Regions from separate parts of the Streptomyces sp. NPDC059248 genome, predicted to be linked through region 3. Evidence: riboswitches for the same ligand, from Rfam matches in the RefSeq annotation. Region 3 holds a riboswitch; each other region holds the start of a gene.
The links. A riboswitch is a leader RNA that binds a small molecule or an ion and turns the genes downstream of it on or off. The one in region 3 is predicted to bind cobalamin.

Region 1 (6,149 bases), on a different contig from region 3:
GTCCACCAGCTCCTCGGGCCGGTCCACGAACCGCACGACCACACCGGGCTCGGCCGCCAGCGCGTCGACATCGGTGAAGTTGGACATCAACGGCACCGCGCAGACCGCGATCCGCAGGATCTCCGCGCCCACCGGCGGCGCCACCATCGACTCGCGGACCGCGCCCCGCAGCGACACCCGCAGCCCGTCCTCCTCGTCGATACCGAGACCGTGGGCGTACGGCAGCACCCCGTAGAACGGGCGGCCCGTCACCGACGTCAGCATGTCGAGCCCCGGCCGCAGCAGCCCCACGTCCCCCCGGAACTTATTGATCAGATACCCCGCCACATGACGCTGGTCCACCGCGTCCAGCAGGGCCGTCGTACCGAAGAAGGAGGCGAAGACCCCACCGCGGTCGATGTCGCCGACCACCAGCACCGGGAGGTCGGCCGCCCGCGCGACCCCCATGTTCACCAGGTCCGTACGGCGCAGATTGATCTCCGCGGGACTGCCGGCGCCCTCGCAGATCACGGCGTCGTACGTGCTCCGCAGCTCCTCCAGGCACTCCAGCACCGTGGTCAGCAGCTCGGAACGCCGCCCACCGCGGCCGAAATAGCCCTGGGCGCTCATCTCGCCGACCGCCCTGCCCAGCAGCACCACCTGACTCGTCCGGTCGCCCCCCGGCTTCAGCAGCACCGGATTCATCAGGGCGCTCGGCTCGATCCGCGCCGCGCGCGCCTGCATGGCCTGCGCCCGGCCGATCTCCGCGCCGTCCCGGGTCACGAACGAGTTCAAGGACATGTTCTGCCCCTTGAACGGCGCGACCTTCACGCCCCGGCCCGCCAGCCAGCGGCAGATCCCCGCCGTGACGACGCTCTTGCCCGCGTCCGACGTCGTCCCGGCGACCAGCAACCCGCCGCCCCGCTTCCGTCCGGCCATCGCCGCCACCCCCTTCCGTCCTGATCGGATGCCTCGTGCGAGGCCGTGCCCGAAATCCCCGACCGATGTCTCGTGCCCGGACCGTTCGGTCCACGCGTCCGGAACCCCATGCTGGGGCCTCGTACCAACATCCCGTCGGCCCCTGTGGGCTACCGCCCCTTTGTGGAAAACTCCGTCACCCTCCCGGGGCGACGACCCCCGCCGGAAGACCCGGTACGGCCGTACCGCGCCCGGCCCCCGGCCGCCCCGCCCCCAGCCGCCCGGCGAGCAGACGGCCCGCCACGCACACCCCCAGGGCCAGCGCGCCCACCCGCCGCGACAGCCGTACCGCGCGCTCGATGTCCCCGGTGGCGACCGGCCGCGCCCCGCCGTTCAGCACGGCCCGGTGCTCGACCCGGCCGCCGTAGGCCAGCGTGCCCCCGAGCCGGACGCCGAGAGCCCCGGCGAACGACGCCTCGACCGGACCCGCGTTGGGGCTGGGATGCCCGTGCGCGTCCGCCCGCCAGGCCCGTACGGCACCCCGCGCGTCGCCGCCCGCGACCACGGCGAGGGCCGCCGTCAGCCGGGCGCCCGGCGCGCCGACCAGGTCGTCGAGCCGGGCCGCGGCCCAGCCGAACCTGCGGTACCGGGGCGAACGGTGCCCCACCATCGCGTCCAGCGTGTTGGCCGCGCGGAACCCGACCAGACCGGGCACTCCCGCCACCGCGCCCCACACCAGGGCGCCGACCACCGCGTCGGAGGTGTTCTCGGCGACGGATTCGACCACGGCACGGGCGATCTCCGGCCCGTCCAGCGCCTGGGGATCCCGCCCGCACAGATGCGGCAGCCGCTCCCTGGCGGCCTCCAGGTCGCCCGCGGCCAGCGCGTCGCCCACCGCCCGGGCCTCCCGGGCGAGGGACGTACCCCCGACGACGGCCCAGGTGGCGGCGGCGGTCAGGGCCACGGCCGCGGCGGGCTCCCGGCGCGCCGCACGCGCCGCCACGGCGGCCACGGCGACGGCGCCGCCCGCGCATGCGGCGGCGTAGAGGGCGCCCCAGCCGCGGTGGTCACGCCACAGCAGGCGCTCGGCAGCGCCCGCGGCCCGCCCGAAGGCGGCCACGGGGTGGCCCCGGCGCGGGTCGCCGAGCAGCAGGTCGCCGAGGAGGCCGGCCGTGGCGCCGTACGCGAAGACCCGGTCGGCACGCATCGCTCAGCGCCCGTGGGAGACGGCCGGAGAGCCGGCGGCGGGAGCTGGTCCGGGACCGGTCGGCGAAAGGCGGAGGGGGGCCGGAGGGGACGGTGAGCGATGCGTGCCGGAAGGATTCAGCGGACCCCGGAGGGACCGCGACGCGCTCCCGTGAGCGGGGGCCGAGACGATGCCGCGCATGGCGAATTGTCCTCACTCAGGGTGTCCGCGCCCTGGTTCGACGTGAAACGGCGGCGAGAGTTCCTGGCTCCCGGGGACGTACTCCCCGGTGACAGTGGCGGGACCGCGCCGGATTCGCACCGGCTTCCTCTGCTGCCTCCGTAGTGGCCCCGGCAGTCCACCACGGGGTGAGAACGGCCGTCAACTCGCCCCTGACCTGCGACGGAGCAGTGTGCGCAGAGCCACATCCCCGGTTCGGGAGCCGGATACGCGAAGAGCCGGGCCCGACCCGCGAGGGTGTCGGACCCGGCTCACCGCGGCCGTGGGGACGGCCGGGCACCGAGCAGGTCGGGGCGGGGGATCAGGTGATGATCAGGTAGATCCCGTACGCCACGGCCAGCGTGCAGAGCGTGAAGCAGGCATAGGCGCCGGTACGGGCCAGGGGCGCGGAGCCCCCGTTGGCCGCGGCGGCGTCCTGCTTGGTCAGGCCGATGACTCCGAGGGCGAACAGGCCCACGAGGAACACGGTGCCGACGAGGCTGACACCGAAGACGGAGCCGAGGGCTTCCCAGTCGATTTTCATGGTGATCTGTCCTTACACCGCGGCCGGGCTGGCCGGACCGGTCTCGGGGGCCGACGGCGCGGGAGAAGGGGTGGAGGTGGGGGAGGAGGGGATGGTGGTCTTCAGTTCGTCGTGCTCGACGACACCGGCGGGCGGCGGGGTGACGGCCGCCATGGCGGTGGTGACGACACCGGGGGAGTCCGTGGAGTCGCCGTCGGAGGCGGCGGTCCCGTCCTCGACGTCGTTCACATTGGTGTGGTCGACGACCTGGCGGCGCGAGATCACCCAGATCGCGGCGGAGGAGGCCACGAGGAAGACCGCGACGGCGGCGACGCCCCAGTCACCCTGCTTGGTGACGAACTCGGAGGCGGCGGCGACCAGACCGGCGGCCGGCAGGGTCAGACCCCAGGCGACGAACATCCGGGTGGCGGTGGACCAGCGGACCACACCGCCCTTGCGGCCCAGGCCGGCGCCCATGACGGCGCCGGAGCAGGAGTGCGTGGTGGAGAGGGAGAAGCCGAGGTTCGAGGAGGCCAGGATGACCGTCGCGGCGCTGGTCTGGGCGGCGAAGCCCTGCTGCGGCTGGAGGTCGGTGAGGCCCTTGCCCATGGTGCGGATGATGCGCCAGCCTCCGAGGTACGTACCGAGGGCGATGGCGACACCCGCGGAGACGATGACCCACATCGGGGGGTTGGAGCCGGGGGCGAGGACGTTGCCGGCGACCAGGGCCAGGGTGATGACACCCATGGTCTTCTGGGCGTCGTTGGTGCCGTGTGCCAGGGAGACCAGTCCCGCGGAGGCGATCTGACCCGCCTTGTACCCCTTGTCGGTGGCCTTCAGGTCGGTGTTGCGGCCGATGCGGTACGTCATCCGGGTGCCGATGTAACCGGCGAGGCCGGCGACCAGGGGAGCGGCGATGGCCGGGATCAGAACCTTGGTGATCACCGTGCCGCCGTTGACGGAGCTGAAGCCGACGGAGGCGACGGTCGCACCGATCAGACCGCCCATCAGGGCGTGCGACGAGCTGGACGGCAGTCCGACCAGCCAGGTCAGCAGATTCCAAAGGATGGCGCCGACGAGCGCCGCGAAGATGACTTCTGGGGTGATGCCTGCCTCGTCGACGATGCCACTGGAGATCGTCTTGGCGACCTCCACCGACAGGAACGCGCCGACGAGGTTGAGCACGGCGGACATGGCCACCGCGGTCTTGGGCTTCATGGCGCCGGTCGAGATGGTCGTCGCCATCGCGTTGGCGGTGTCATGGAAACCGTTCGTGAAATCGAACACGAGAGCCGTCACGATCACTATCGCGAGCAGCAGCGTGATGTGTTCCATTTACCCAGGCAATCTTTGGAGGTCAGTGGCTCGCCGAACGTAAGTAACCTGGGTGAACGGAAGGTGAACTGGGGCCGGACTGAGGGTGTATCCAAGCGGTTCTCGCGATTCCGCTTCGGTTTCCGGGGCCTCTCGGGGACCTCTTGGGGGCGTCTCCGCCGGGGCCGGCGGGGCTCTCCCGGGCAGAAAGAGCGATTCATCCGATCTTGTGGTGATATCCATCACGGGGGCCCTGTCCCCCCGGAACCCCGGCTGACAGGATCGCCCCCATGACCGAACCGACCGCACACACGTCCGACGGCGCTCTCGAACACACCTGGCGGCAACTGGTCGAAACGGCCCGCAGAACGGCCGCGGAGGGACTGGTCGTGGGGACCTCCGGCAATGTCTCCGCGCGCGTGGGGCAACTGGTCCTCGTCACCCCCAGCGGAGTGCCCTACGACCGGCTCACGGAGCGTGACCTCACCGCCGTCGACCTCGAAGGACGGCAGGTGATCGGGGAGCTGAAGCCCACAAGTGAGCTGCCGCTGCACCTGGCGGTCCACCGGTCGCGCGACGCCGGTGCCGTCGTCCACACCCACGCGGCCCACGCCACCGCGGTCTCCGCCCTGGTCGCCGAGGTGCCCCCGGTCCACTACATGACGGCGGACCTCGGCGGTCCGGTACGGGTCGCGCCGTACGCCGTCTACGGCTCCGACGAGCTGGCCGGGAACATGCTCACGGCCCTCCGCGACCGGGAGGCCTGCCTGCTGGGGAACCACGGCACCGTCGCGGTCGGCGCGACGCTGGAGCAGGCGTACGACCGGACGGCGCAGCTGGAGTGGATGTGCCGGGTCTGGCTCCTCGCCGCCTCGGTCCCCGGACTCGCCCCGCGCCTCCTCACCCGCGACCAGCTCGCCGAGACGGCGGACCGGCTCCGCTCGTACGGCCAGCCCGCCCGACGACCGCGCCCCGCGCCCGAACAGCGCGCGTCGCCGACCGCCTGACGCGACGGACCCCGCCGACCGCCCACCGCCCCGGCCGACCGCTCACCGCCCCCGCCGGGGCTTCCCGCTCACCGCCCCCGCCGGGGCGGCGCGCCCGGCCGCGCGCACCGGCTCTCCCGCGGCCGTGCCGGGGCAGCCCGCGCCCGGCGTCCCGTACCCCGGTGGGCGGCGCCCCACTGGCAGCCGGGCGCGCCGGTCCCCACACTGGAACGGTGCGCCCGGTAACCGCGACGGCCGCCGCCGTCACCACAGTCGCAGTCGCAGGCATCGGCACCGCCGCGGCCCTCGCCCGCCGCGCCGTCGACGCCACCCTGCGTCCCGCGCCCGACCGGCCGCTCCCCGGCGACCCCCGGCTCACCGTCCACGCCGTCGGCCCCGGCCGGGTGACCCTCACCCGCGCCCTGGCATCCCGCAGACCCGGGACGTACGGCCTCACCGGCCCCGGTGTCCACGCCGTCGCGGGCCCCGTGATCGACGATCCCGCCACCACACCCGACACCGTCGTCCGGCGCCTCGACGCGGTCGGCCCCGCCGCCCCCGAGCCCGGCACCAAAGTGCGGATGAGCACCGGGCTGCACACCGGCGACCCCGACTCCGCACTCGGCATCGCCTACGAGGAGGTCACCGTCCCCGGCGAGCTGGGCGCCCTCCCGGCCTGGTTCGTCCCCGGCACCCGCGACCTCTGGGTGATCGCCGTCCACGGCCTCGGCACCACCCGCGAGCTGGCCCTGAACCTGCTGCCGTTCCTGCACGGCCGCAGCCTGCCCGTCCTCGCCGTCGGCTACCGCGGCGACCCCGGAGCGCCCCGCTCGCCCGACGGGCTCGGCCACCTCGGCGAGACCGAGTGGCGCGACCTCGACGCGGCCCTCCGGTACGCGGTCTCCCGCGGCGCCCGCCGCGTCGTCCTCCACGGCTGGTCCACCGGCGCCACCATGGCCCTCCACACCGCCGCCAACTCGGCCCTGCGCGAGCACGTCACGGGCCTGGTCCTCGACTCCCCGGT
Region 2 (6,149 bases), on a different contig from region 3:
GCCGCCACCGCGGCCAGCTCGTGGGTCCGCCGCGCGCCCATCTCGATCAGCCGCCGGCCGCCGGCGGCCGTGGCCATCCGGGAGGCCGCGGCGGCGATCGCCGAATCGTGGTTGAGGATGGAGAGGATCACCGTCTCCAGCAGGACGCACTCCGCGAAGGTGCCCTCCACCCGCAGGACCGGCGAGCCGGGGAAGTAGACCTCGCCCTCCGGATAGCCCCACACATCACCGCGGAAGCGGTACGAGGCCAGCCATTCCAGCGTCGGCCCGTCCACGATCTCCCGCTCCCGCAGGAACTCCAGTACGTCCGCGTCGAAGCGGAAGTTCTCCACCGCGTCCAGGACCCGTCCGGTGCCCGCCACGACGCCGTAGCGCCGCCCCTCGGGCAGCCGCCGGGTGAAGACCTCGAAAACGGACCTCCGGTGCGCCGTACCCGCCCGGAGCGCGGCCTGCACCATGGTGAATTCGTACTGGTCGGTGAAGAGGGCCGTGGAGGGTACGTCGACCGGGAGACCCAGGTCAGCGGTGTTCACAAGACTCGACCTCACGCTTTCTGCGCCGTTCCCCGCCCCTGGCGGAGTGCGCCGTCGAACGCCCGTACGGACCGGGCGATCCAGCCATGGCCAGATGCTACCCCACATTTCGTCACTCTGACGAAATGGGGAGTCGTTTATGCGTACGGGCGTCTTGGGTGGCAGCATGGATCGGGTGAGTGTTGCTCCCACTGAGATCACGCGACCCGAGTCGGCGGAGCAGACCGCCGCCGTTCCCGAACCCGACGTGCCGTGGGTGACGCTCGTCCACAACGACCCCGTGAACCTGATGAGCTACGTCGCCTATGTCTTCCAGGCGTACTTCGGCTACTCCAAGGACAAGGCCCGCAAACTGATGCTCGACGTCCACCACAAGGGCCGCGCCGTGGTCTCCAGCGGCAGCCGTGAAGAGATGGAGCGCGACGTGCAGGCGATGCACGGATACGGCCTGTGGGCGACCCTCACCCAGGACCGCGGCTGATGCCGGGACATTTCGAGCCGGTGCCCGGGGGCGGTGCCGCCGTCGCGCTCGACGACGTCGAGATCTCCATCCTGCGCTCCCTCACGGTCCAGCTGCTGGAGCTGATCGGGCCCGGTGACGAGCCGGTCGAGGGCGAGGACCCGCTGGCCGCGCTGTTCGCCGACGGACCGACGGAGGCGCCGTCCGACCCGGCGCTTGCCCGGCTCTTCCCCGACGCCTACCGGGGGCCCGACACGGCGCCCCGGGCGCCCGGCGGCAAGGGGCCCGGGATGACCGAGGAGGAGCTGCTCGCGGCGTCCTCCGAGTTCCGCCGCTACACCGAGAACGATCTGCGGGCGGGCAAACGGGCCAACGCGCTCGCCGTCGTCCGCGCGCTGGACGCGCTGGAGCCGTCCGGCGACTCCGCCGCCGTACTGAAGCTGCCTCCGGACGAGTGCCGCTACTGGCTGGGCGCCCTCAACGATCTGCGGCTGACGATCGGGGCCCGGCTGGAGATCACCGAGGAGGACGGCGACGAGAGCGCGCTGTACCGCCTCGCGGACGACGATCCGCGCAAGCCGATGGTGATGGCCTATCTCTGGCTCGGGGTCCTTCAGGAGACCCTCGTCGGCACCCTGCTGCCCTGACCCTCGCGGTCCTGGCCGTCGCCGTCCTGACCGCCGCTGTCCTGTGATCCGGACGCGGCCGGGGTTCCGCCCGGCCGCGCCCGCGGGTCCCTCGCGCCCCCGGGTCCGCCAGGTCCGCCAGGCCCTCCGGGCCCTTCGAGGTCTCCGGGCGCCGCCGGCTCCGTAAACCGTCCGTCCGTTCGGTTGTTCGCTCAACGGACGCTCAAATCCGAATAACGATCGCATGACATCCCCGGGGTGCTTTGCTCGCCGGGGATGCTTTTGTCCGGTTCTGGATGTGGGATAAGGCACAAGAAGCCGGATCGATCTTTGTAAGGACCGTGATAAATCTTCACGACCGCCAGGGGCGCCACCCATGCCCCTGGAGGCGCTTGAGCCGGCGGACCGCCGGTGGCACTCCATCCATATCCGGGGGGATCAGGAACTGATCCGCAGCCGACACGCCGGGGGGCGCGGCGGACGCGGATCGGCATGGAGAGAAGGGCGCAGCAGCTTATGACCTCGGTGCAGGTCGACGACACCAAGGACGGGCCGGGCAAACCGGCCGGGGCCCCGGCGGCCACCGCCGAAGACCAGGGTTACCACCGGGCACTCGGTGCCCGGCAGATCCAGATGATCGCCATCGGCGGAGCCATCGGAACCGGTCTCTTCCTCGGCGCGGGCAAGGGAATCTCCAAAGCCGGGCCCAGTCTCATCCTCGCGTACGCCATCGCGGGCGTCGTCATCTTCTTCATCATGCGGGCCCTCGGCGAACTGCTGATGTACCGCCCCGTCGCGGGCTCGTTCTCCGAGTACGCGCGCGAGTTCGTCGGCCCCTTCGCGGGCTTCGCCACCGGCTGGACGTACTGGCTCTTCTGGGTCGTCACCGGGATGACCGAGGTGACCGCGGCGGCCGAGTACATGACGTACTGGTTCGACGTCCCGCAGTGGATCTCGGCCCTGGGCTTCACGATCATCCTCTATCTCGCCAACCTGATCTCCGTGAAGATCTTCGGCGAGCTGGAGTTCTGGTTCTCCATGATCAAGGTGACCGCCATCATCGGCATGATCCTGATCTGCGCCGGAATCATCACCCTCGGTTTCACCGACGCCGGGGACACCGCCTCCTTCTCCCTCCTCTGGAGCGACGGCGGCTTCTTCCCCAAGGGCCTCGGCGGCACGCTGATGACCCTCCAGATCGTGATGTTCGCCTTCCTCGCGGTCGAACTGGTCGGCGTCACCGCCGGTGAGTCCAAGGACCCGGAGAAGACCCTCCCCAAGGCCATCAACACCGTGCCGTGGCGGATCGCCGTCTTCTACGTCGGCGCCCTGATCATGATCCTGTCGGTGGTCTCCTGGACCAACTTCCAGCCGGGCGTCTCGCCGTTCGTCGCCGCGTTCGACCAGATGGGCCTCCAGATCGGCGCGGGCATCGTCAACTTCGTCGTCCTCACGGCGGCCCTGTCGTCCTGCAACTCCGGGATGTACTCCACCGGCCGGATGCTGCGCGACCTCGCGCTCAACAGCCAGGGCCCCAGGATCTTCACCCGGCTCACCAAGCACGGCACCCCGCTGATCGGCACGACCTTCTCCGCGGGCCTGATGCTGATCGGTGTCTGGATCAACTACCAGTGGCCCGGCGACGCCTTCCACAAGATCGTCTCCTTTGCCACGATCTCCGGTATGTGGGCCTGGGTCATGATCCTGGTCAGCCATATCCGCTACCGCGCCAAGGTCGCTCGCGGCGAGGTCGCCGAGTCCTCCTTCAAGGCGCCCGGCGCGCCCTGGACGAGCTGGTTCGCCCTGGCCTTCATCGGCCTGGTGATCGTGCTGATGGGCATCGACAAGGACGCCAGGATCTCCTTGTACGTGGCCCCGCTCTGGGCCCTCGTCCTGCTGGTCTCGTATCTCGTCCTGCGGGCGAAGAACCCGGACGGCGCGGCCTTCGCCAAGCGCTGAGCCGTCCGGCCGTCCGGTATGCGAGAAGGGCCGGTCCGTATCGCGGCACGATACGGACCGGCCCTTCCGCCGTCCGGACGGCCCCCGCTTATCCTGATCCGCATGCTGACCCTGACCCAGGACCTCTACGACCGGATCGTCGCGCACTCCAGGGCCGACCACCCCGACGAGGCGTGCGGCGTGGTCGCGGGCCCCGAGGGCAGCGACCGGCCGGAACGATTCATCCCGATGCTCAACGCGGCCAGGTCGCCCACGTTCTACGAGTTCGACTCCGGCGATCTGCTGAAGCTGTACCGCGAGATGGACGACAACGGCGAGGAGCCGGTGATCGTCTACCACTCGCACACGGCGACCGAGGCGTATCCGTCCCGTACCGACATCACCTACGCCAACGAGCCCGGCGCGCACTACGTCCTGGTCTCCACGGCGGACTCCGACGCGGCCGGGCCGTTCCAGTTCCGCTCGTTCCGGATCGTGAACGGAGAGGTCACGGAGGAGGAGATCCGGGTCGTCAAGGCATACTGACCCGGCAGCTTCAATTCCATACGGGGCGGTGGGACCCAGGAAGCCGGTGCGAATCCGGTGCGGTCCCGCCACTGTGAACCGGTCGTTGACACGTGCCTACCAGCCCATGTCCGCGGCCGTCAGCCAGGAACTGACCCATCGCCCTCTTCCACCACCCAGGGGACGCGGAAATCCCCGGAGGAGGCCATCAGCATGTCCGGACGCCCGTCCCGCCGCCGTACCCTCATAGCCGGTACGGCAGCGGCGCTGCTCCCCCTTGTCCTCACCGCTTGCGGCGGTTCGGATTCCGGTTCCGGTTCCAAGTCCGGCTCCGACGCGGGGAAGACCGGTGCCTCGGCCGCCGGGTTCCCGTACACCGTCGACAACTGCGGTGTGAAGACCACGTACAAGGCGCCCCCGGAGCGGGTCGTCACGATGAACCAGCACGTCACCGAGATCATGCTGGAGCTGGGCCTGGAGAAGTCCCTCGTCGGCACCGCCTATCTCGACGACAAGGTGCTCCCGCGTTACGCGAAGGCGTACGAGTCGGTCCCCGTGATCGCCAAGGAGTATCCCTCCAAGGAGAAGCTCCTCGCCGCGAACCCCGACTTCGTCTACGGCGGTTACGCCAGCGCCTTCGAGGCCAAGGACGGCCGGACCCGCGAGGAGCTGAAGAAGTCCGGTATCGACTCCCGGCTCAATCTGGAGTACTGCACCGAGAAGCGGACGACCCTCGACGACGTCTACCGCGAGATCGACGAGGTCGGCCGCACCTTCGGCGTCCGCGACCGGGCCGAGAAGTGGATCGCCGCTTCCAGGTCGACGGTCGCGAAGACCGCGGCCGGGCTGAAGAAGACGCAGGCCGCACCGGTGCCCGTGTTCGTCTACGACAGCGGCGACAAGACCGCGTTCACCGTCGGCGGCAAGGGCATCGGCAACGAGCTGATCGCCCGCGCGGGCGGCCGGAACGTCTTCGCCGACATCCCCAAGAGCTTCGGCGACGCGACCTGGGAGCAGGTCGTGGCCCGTAAGCCCGAGGTGATCGTGATCTACGACTACGGCGCCACGAGCCTCGAACAGAAGAAGCAGCGGCTGCTGGAGGACCCGGCGCTGAAGGACGTCCCGGCGATCAAGAACAAGAAGTTCGCCGTCCTGCCGCTCTCGGACGCGGTCGTCGGCGTCCGCGCGCCGGACGCGATCGCCAAGCTGGCCCCGCAGCTCACCCGATGACGCCCGCGGCACCGGACGGGCCCGGCCCGTCCCCGGCCCCGGTCCCGGGGGCGGCGGCCGTACCCGGTCCCCGCGCCCCGGAGCCGGACACGGCCGCGCCCCGGGTCGTGCTGACCAAGACCGCCGCGCCTTCGTCCACGCCCTCGTCCACGCCCTCGTCCACGCCGGCGGACACGACCGCGGCCGGGACCCCGTCCCGGCTGCGGTTCGGGGCGGTGGCCGTGGGGCTGCTCGGCGCGCTGGCCGCCGCCGTACTCGCGGCCCTCGCGCTCGGTTCCGTACGCATCCCGCCCGGCGAGGTCGTCGCGGCGCTGCTCCCGGGCGCCGAGCCCAGCCCGTTCCGGACGATCGTGCTGGACGTCCGGCTGCCCCGCGTCCTCCTGGGTGTCGTCGTCGGCGCCGGACTCGGGGTCGTCGGCACCGTCCTCCAGGCCCTCGTCCGCAACCGCCTCGCCGACCCCTTCCTGCTCGGGATCTCCTCCGGGGCGTCCACCGGCGCGGTGCTCGTCCTCGTTCTCGGCATCGGCGCCACCACCGCCGTGGCGCTGCCCGCGGGCGCCTTCGCGGGCGCGTTCGCGGCGCTCCTCCTCGTCTACGGCCTGGCCCGGCACGACGGCGGGATGACCGGGACCCGGCTCGTCCTCGCCGGGGTCACCATCAGCTACGTTTTCACGGCGCTGACGACCCTCGTCCTGGTCGCCTCCTCCCGCCCCGAGCACTTCCGGGAGGCCCTGTACTGGTCGCTCGGCGGTCTCGGCAGCGCCCGCTGGGACTCCGTATGGCTGTCCACCCTCGTGGTCGGCCTGCTGCTGCCGCTGCTGCTGGCCCTCGCCCGCC
Region 3 (6,149 bases):
CCGACGAGGTGGTGCACCGCCCCATCGGCTGCGGTTCCGCGGCGGCCGGGGACACCGGGGCGGCGAGCGCCGCGGCGACCACCAGCCCCAGGGCGGCGGCCGTCCGGGCGAAACGGCCCCCCGACCGTCCGTCCGAACCGCCCCGCCGCCTCACGGGCGCCGTCCCGTCCCGCGGCGGCGTACGAAGACGACCGCGCCCCCACCCGCCACCAGCAGGACCAGGGCGATCCCGCCGAGCGCCACGGCGTCGATGCCGGTCGACGCGAGATTGCCGCCGCCGCCCGATCCGCCGCTCCCCGGGCCGCCCGCCGACCCGCCGGACGTGTCGCCCGGGGTGACGATCACCGGCGGTTCGTCCGTGCCGGGCCCCGGGTCGGGCCGCGGCGACGTACCGGCCAGGCTCCGCTCCAGCACCCCGAACGAGATCCCCGTCGAGCCGCCGACCGCCTGGGTCGAGGCGCGGACGTCCGAGCCGTCCCGGCCGTCCTTCGCGACGTCGAAGCCGCCGTCGGCGTTCTGCCGACCCGCGAGGAACTCCCGCGCCTTCGCGATCCGCTTCCCGTACGCCCCCTTGTCGAGGGCCAGTCCCTGGACCGCGAGGGCCGCCGAGTTGACCGAGTTCCCGGAGGCGCCGGGGAAGCCGCCGTCGGAGAACTGCCGCCCGGCGAGCCACGTAAGACCCCGCTTCACCGCCGCGTCCGCCCGCTCGCCGCCGACCAGGGCGAGCGCCATGGCGGCCATCGCGGTCGAGTCGACCTCCTGGTCGGCCGGGTCCCGCGCCGGAAGCACACTCGGCCAGGCCCCCGACTCCTTCTGCAAGGAGAGCAGATACGCCACCGGCGCGGCCGCCGCCTCGCGCTCACCCGCCCGGACCTGGGCGATGATCCCCAAAGACTGCGAGAACACGGATTCCGCGTTGCGGTAGTTCCCGGTGGCGAGACAGCCGTCGGCCTCGGCGGCCGCCGGACACGTCGCCTTCTCCAGCGCCGCGATCAGATCCCGGCCGCCGAACTTCCGGGGATCGCGGCCCACGGACTCGGCCAGCAGGGCGGCCTTCCCGATCGAACCGCCGGAGGGGCGGTCGGTCCCCGCGCGGGTCCAGTCGTGGAGCGTACGGCCGTCGCCGTCCTCGCCGCCCCGGTCGAGGAAGTCGACCATCCCGCGGAGCGTGTCGTTGTCGTGCCCCGTCGCGGCGAGGGCGAACGCGCCGTCGATGGTGAGTCCGAAGTCGGCCCGCCGGGTACCGGGGACGGTGTAGTAACGGCCGCGCAACAGCCGCTCCGGGCCGGTGAGATAGGCGACACCCTTCTTGAGGTCGGGACGGATCCCGTCCTCCTCACCCGGCGGTTCCCCGGGACCGCCGGGGTCCCCCGGGCCGCCCGGGTCGCCGGGGCCGCCCGGCTCCTCCGGGTCCGGCGGGACGACCTTGGCGACCAGGGTCAGCAGATCGGTGTCGGCGCCCGCGAGCGCGGCGGCCGAGGTCGGGAAGAGATGCGGCTCCAGCGCCAGCGCGTCGCTGCTGAACCCGCCGAGCGGGAACTGCTGACGGGCCAGCCAGGCCACGGCCTTGTCGGCCCGGGCCCGGTCCCCGACGGCCCGCAGCGCCTGGGCGGCGAGCGCCGTGGTGGCGACGTCCCCGTGCCCGGTGCCGTTCGTGTAGACCGGCAGGGAACCGTCCGTACGCTGCTGGCCCCGCAACTGGGCGGCCGTCTCCTCCAGGGCGCCCTCGTAGCCCCCCGCCGCGTGCAGGGCGAGGACGATCAGGGCCGTGGCGCGCGGTTCGCCGTCGCAGCGGGTGCCGGGCGGTTCGAGCAGGGAGCCGTGGCCGCCGTCGGCGCACTCCAGCCGGGTCAGCCGGGCGACGACGCGGTCCGGGGGCTCGGCCCCGGCCCGTATCAGGGCGAGCAACGCCAGCACCTGGGCCTCGGTGGTCCCGGCGTGCCGGAAGTCGCCCTCGGCCGAACAGCCCGGCAGCGGGCTCCCATCGGTGTGCCGGGGGCAGACGGCCGCCAGCAGATCGCGCGGCAGATCGTGGCCGCCGTAGTCCGCGGGGTCCTTCCCGGTGATCTCCGCAAGCAGGGCGAGCCGGGCGGCGGCCTCGGGATCCGGGCCCTGGTCCGCGCCCCGCGGATACGCGTAGTCGGTGACCCGGGAGCGCAGATACCCCGAGACCCGGTCCAGCACACCGCTCTTCCCGACCGTCGCCGCCAGCGCGTACGCCGCCTCGGTGGTCAGCAGATCACTGGCCCGGCCCGGCTCCAGCTCCACCCGCTCGCCGTCGACGAGCAGCCGCTGCGCCCAGGCGCCCGCGGCCCGGGTGCGTACCTCGTCCGCCCCGATGCCCGCCCGCACCTGGTCCGGTGTGAAGGACGGCTTCCCGCCCGCGCCGCCGATCTGCGTGGCGCCGAAGACCCAGGCGTCCACATCGCCCGGCTTCAGCCGCCGCGACTTGGCGCCCAGATCGCTGTACCGCCAGTCCTTGTCACCGCGCGCCGCGACCCAGTACGACCAGTACGCCTGGGCGGGCGGGGTTTCGAGGCACTTCTCCCGGTCGGGCGTCGGATACTGCTTGCCGTCGGGCGCCGAGGGGTGGCCGATCCGGCAGATGAACGCGTCGCCGTCGTGCTGGGTCCCGGCCGTGGTGAACCCGCCGGTCCGCAGCAGTTCGAAGCCCGTGGTGGGGGTCGTGTCGCAGCCCCGGACGACCGGCCCGTCGAACGCGCCGAAGTCGACGGCGACGACCGACCCCTTCGTGGAGGTGCACTTCTCGGGCGCCTCGGCGGCCGCCGGGGGAGCGGCGGCGTACACCGCGCCCTGGACGAGCAGGAACACCGCGGTCAGGACGGACACTCCGGACAGAGCCGGGCCGCGTACGGCGACAGGCGCCCCCGGGCGGCCACGGCCGTGCCGCCGGGTTCTCCACCACCGGTCGGCGCGCTGAATCGAGCGTCGGTACGTCCCCACCACGGCCCCTCGTTCGTCCGCGCGGGCCCGACACGTGGCGGGCGGCCCCACGGCACGGCACAGACGCCGGTGGAGCCGGTCGACCACGCCGTAGTCCTCGACGGCGCTTCTCGCAGAAAAGAGCACCCACCCCAGGCAGTCCGGCTCGCCCGCCGTACGGCGGGCCCACGGTTGCGGGTCAGCGCCGGATTCGCACCGGCTTCCCCTGGGGATGAGCGTGTATCAGCCGCAGTGGAACATGTGGCCGAAGAGACCGTCAAGACGGCCCCGCCCCCTCCCGGGAAACCTTTGCGGGGCCGAAACGCGGCCGGTGGCGCGGTTGTTGACCCTCGGGTACCGTCCAGGGCTGTCACATGGGGGAATCCGGTGCGAATCCGGGACTGACGCGCAACGGTGTGGGACGGCGGGAGCCGTACCGAGTCCGAATGCCCATGCGGCGACGCACCATCCAGGAAGCCGTTACCTCGCGTTCGGACGGCGGCCCGACGCCCCCCGAGCCCCGACGGGCCGCGGTGGCGCGGACCGGCCGGCGTCCCCCACCAAGGAGCAGGCCATATGTCCCGTACCCCCGGCACCGGCACCGGCACCGCGGCGCCCCGTATCCGGCGGCTCCGGCCGCGCGCGCTCGCCGTCCCCGCGGCCGCCGTCGCCCTCACCCTCGCGCTCGGTACGCCCACCGCGTCCGCCACCTCCACCCCGGCGCAGATCGCCGCGTCGAAGACGAACGGCGTCGCCTACCTCAAGACCCTCCAGGCCGCGGACGGCTCCTACGCCGGCTCCGGACTCTCCAACGAGTGGGCGTTCAGCGCCTTCGCCGCCGCCGGAACCGCCCCCGCCGACGTCGCCCCCGGCGGCGACACCACCAAGAACGCCCGCACCGTCTACCGCAATCTGCTCGCCACCCCGGGCTGGCCGTCGGCGACCCCCTATGTCACCGACTACGAACGCGGCACCCTCAACGCCTACGCCGCCGGCATCGACCCGGCCCGCGTCTCCGCCTCCCGCAATCTGATCGCCGACATCCACCGCTACTGGCAGACCGCGGAGCCCGGATACTTCGGCCCCTCCGGCAACTTCAACGGCACCGTCTTCGCGGGCCTCGCCCTCGCCGGCGCCAGAACCCAGACCGGGGCACAGCGCGTACCGCAGGCCCTCCTCGACACGATCGTCACCCGGATCCGGGCCAACCAGCACAACGACGGCGGCTGGGACTACCAGAAGGCCGAGGGCGACCCCACCCGGCTCGCCGCGCCCGGCGACATCGACATGACCGGCGCCGCGATGGCGGCCCTGTGCACCGCCGGAGTCCCCGCGAGCGACCCCGACGTCGTCCAGGGCCGGGACTTCCTCGCCGGGAAGCTGACCTCGACCGGTGCCTTCACCGCGATGTACGGCATCAACTCCAGCTCCAACGCCTGGGCCGTCTCCGGCCTCAACGCCTGCGGCATCAACCCCCAGACCGGTCCCTTCCTCGCCCCGTCCGGGAAGACTCCGATCGACTTCGTCATCGCCCAGCAGTTCACCCCCGGCGGCGGCTTCCGCTACAAGCCCGGCGACACCAGCCCGTCCGCCTACTCCTCCACCGACGCGGTGCGCGCCGTCGCCGGCGGCGGCTTCACCGCCGCCCCGCCGACCCCGGTGACGCCCGGCGCGACCCGCTGGGTCGCGCAGAGCGCCTTCACCCCCGGCACCGCCACCCGGCTCGCCCTCACCATCGACGACGGCTCGGGCGCGCTGAAGGTCTGCTCCGTCGCGTTCACCCCGACCGCCGGCACGACCACCCTGGGAGCCGTCCTCGACGCCGCCACCACCGGGGCGACCCCGGCGGGCTGCGTCACCTCCGTCACCCCCGCGTCCGGCACCGGAGCCGTCACCGCCGTCAACGGCACCGCCAACAGCGGCACCTCCGTCTGGAAGGCGGGCGTCGACGGCTCCGCCCCCAGCGCAGCCACCCGCGACCGGGTGATCGGCGTCGGCGACACCATCGCCCTGCGATACGGCTCCTGACGCCGCGGCACGGGCCCGGCCACCGGGCCCGTACCGCCCCGCCCCGGCCCGTACGGTCGGCTCCCGCGCGTCCGTCACCGGCTCGTACCGCCGGGCTAGGGCGCGTCCGCCGACGGCTCGTACCGCCGTGTCCCGCCAGTCCGCCACCGGCCGGGCGCCGCACCCCGTCCCGGGACGCGGACCTGCCCGTACACACGGCCCGCCCGCCCGGCCATACTGGACCTCCGGGGGAGAGCGGAGCACACCGACGGGGGCGACCGAAGGCAATGGCGGAGACCAGGCTGATCCAGGGCCGGTACCGGCTGATCGACGTGATCGGGCGCGGCGGGATGGGCGAGGTGTGGCGCGCCCAGGACGAGTCCCTCGGCCGGAACGTCGCCGTCAAATGCCTCAAACCGATGACCCCCCATCACGACACCGCCGTCACGGGCGTCCTGCGCGAGCGGTTCCGCCGGGAGGCCCGGGTCGCGGCCGCGCTCCAGCACCGCGGCGTGACCGTCGTCCACGACTTCGGCGAGGACGACGGGGTGCTCTACCTGGTCATGGAGTTGCTGGACGGACGCAACTTGAGCCAGCTCCTGGAGGACAACGCCAATCTGCCGCTGCCCGTCGACGACGTCGTCGACATCGCCGTCCAGGTCGCCGACGCCCTCGCCTACACCCATGGGCGCGGAGTCGTCCACCGCGATCTGAAGCCCGCGAACATCGTCCGGCTCACCGACGGCACCGTGAAGATCTGCGACTTCGGCATAGCGCGCCTCGGCGACTTCGCGGCGACCTCGTCCCGGCTCACCGGTACCGGTATCGCGATGGGCACCCCGCACTACATGTCGCCCGAGCAGATCGGCGGCGGACAGGCCGTCGACCACCGCAGCGATCTGTACTCCCTCGGCTGTGTGCTGTACGAGATCGCCACCGGCGTCCCGCCCTTCGACGACGAGGACGCCTGGGCGGTCCTCGTCGGGCACCGCGACACCGTTCCGCAGCCGCTGCGGGTCCACCGGCCCCAGATCCCCGACTACTTCCAGCACGCCGTGCTCGACCTGCTCGCCAAGTCCCCCGACGACCGGCCCGCGCACGCCCGCGACCTGAGCCTGCGGCTGACCCGGAGCGGGGACAGGACACCGGCCGCCGGGCTCCCCGCGGGACCCGCGCCGCTGCCCGCCTGGCCCGTCTGG

Region 1: it holds a riboswitch for cobalamin, as region 3 does, so the genes downstream of both, ACFXG1_RS20730 (cobalamin biosynthesis protein) here and ACFXG1_RS05485 (prenyltransferase/squalene oxidase repeat-containing protein) in region 3, are expected to answer to the same signal.
Region 2: it holds a riboswitch for cobalamin, as region 3 does, so the genes downstream of both, ACFXG1_RS02310 (ABC transporter substrate-binding protein) here and ACFXG1_RS05485 (prenyltransferase/squalene oxidase repeat-containing protein) in region 3, are expected to answer to the same signal.

Annotation. Positions count from the first base shown of each region.
Region 1 covers NZ_JBHYZV010000047.1:15,485-21,633, forward strand. The annotation lists gene ACFXG1_RS20725 (cobyric acid synthase) at 1-918, opposite strand, end outside; gene ACFXG1_RS20730 (cobalamin biosynthesis protein) at 1,094-2,104, opposite strand; cobalamin riboswitch at 2,322-2,453, opposite strand; gene ACFXG1_RS20735 (hypothetical protein) at 2,625-2,846, opposite strand; gene ACFXG1_RS20740 (anion permease) at 2,859-4,160, opposite strand; gene ACFXG1_RS20745 (class II aldolase/adducin family protein) at 4,430-5,146, shown strand; gene ACFXG1_RS20750 (alpha/beta hydrolase) at 5,359-6,149, shown strand, end outside.
Region 2 covers NZ_JBHYZV010000003.1:94,566-100,714, reverse strand. The annotation lists gene ACFXG1_RS02335 (nicotinate phosphoribosyltransferase) at 1-533, opposite strand, end outside; gene clpS (ATP-dependent Clp protease adapter ClpS) at 700-1,014, shown strand; gene ACFXG1_RS02325 (DUF2017 domain-containing protein) at 1,014-1,640, shown strand; gene ACFXG1_RS02320 (amino acid permease) at 2,136-3,578, shown strand; gene ACFXG1_RS02315 (Mov34/MPN/PAD-1 family protein) at 3,681-4,103, shown strand; cobalamin riboswitch at 4,109-4,257, shown strand; gene ACFXG1_RS02310 (ABC transporter substrate-binding protein) at 4,296-5,312, shown strand; gene ACFXG1_RS02305 (FecCD family ABC transporter permease) at 5,309-6,149, shown strand, end outside.
Region 3 covers NZ_JBHYZV010000008.1:55,593-61,741, forward strand. The annotation lists gene ACFXG1_RS05480 (hypothetical protein) at 1-154, opposite strand, end outside; gene ACFXG1_RS05485 (prenyltransferase/squalene oxidase repeat-containing protein) at 151-2,850, opposite strand; cobalamin riboswitch at 3,081-3,210, opposite strand; cobalamin riboswitch at 3,321-3,395, shown strand; gene ACFXG1_RS05490 (hypothetical protein) at 3,520-4,971, shown strand; gene ACFXG1_RS05495 (tetratricopeptide repeat protein) at 5,238-6,149, shown strand, end outside.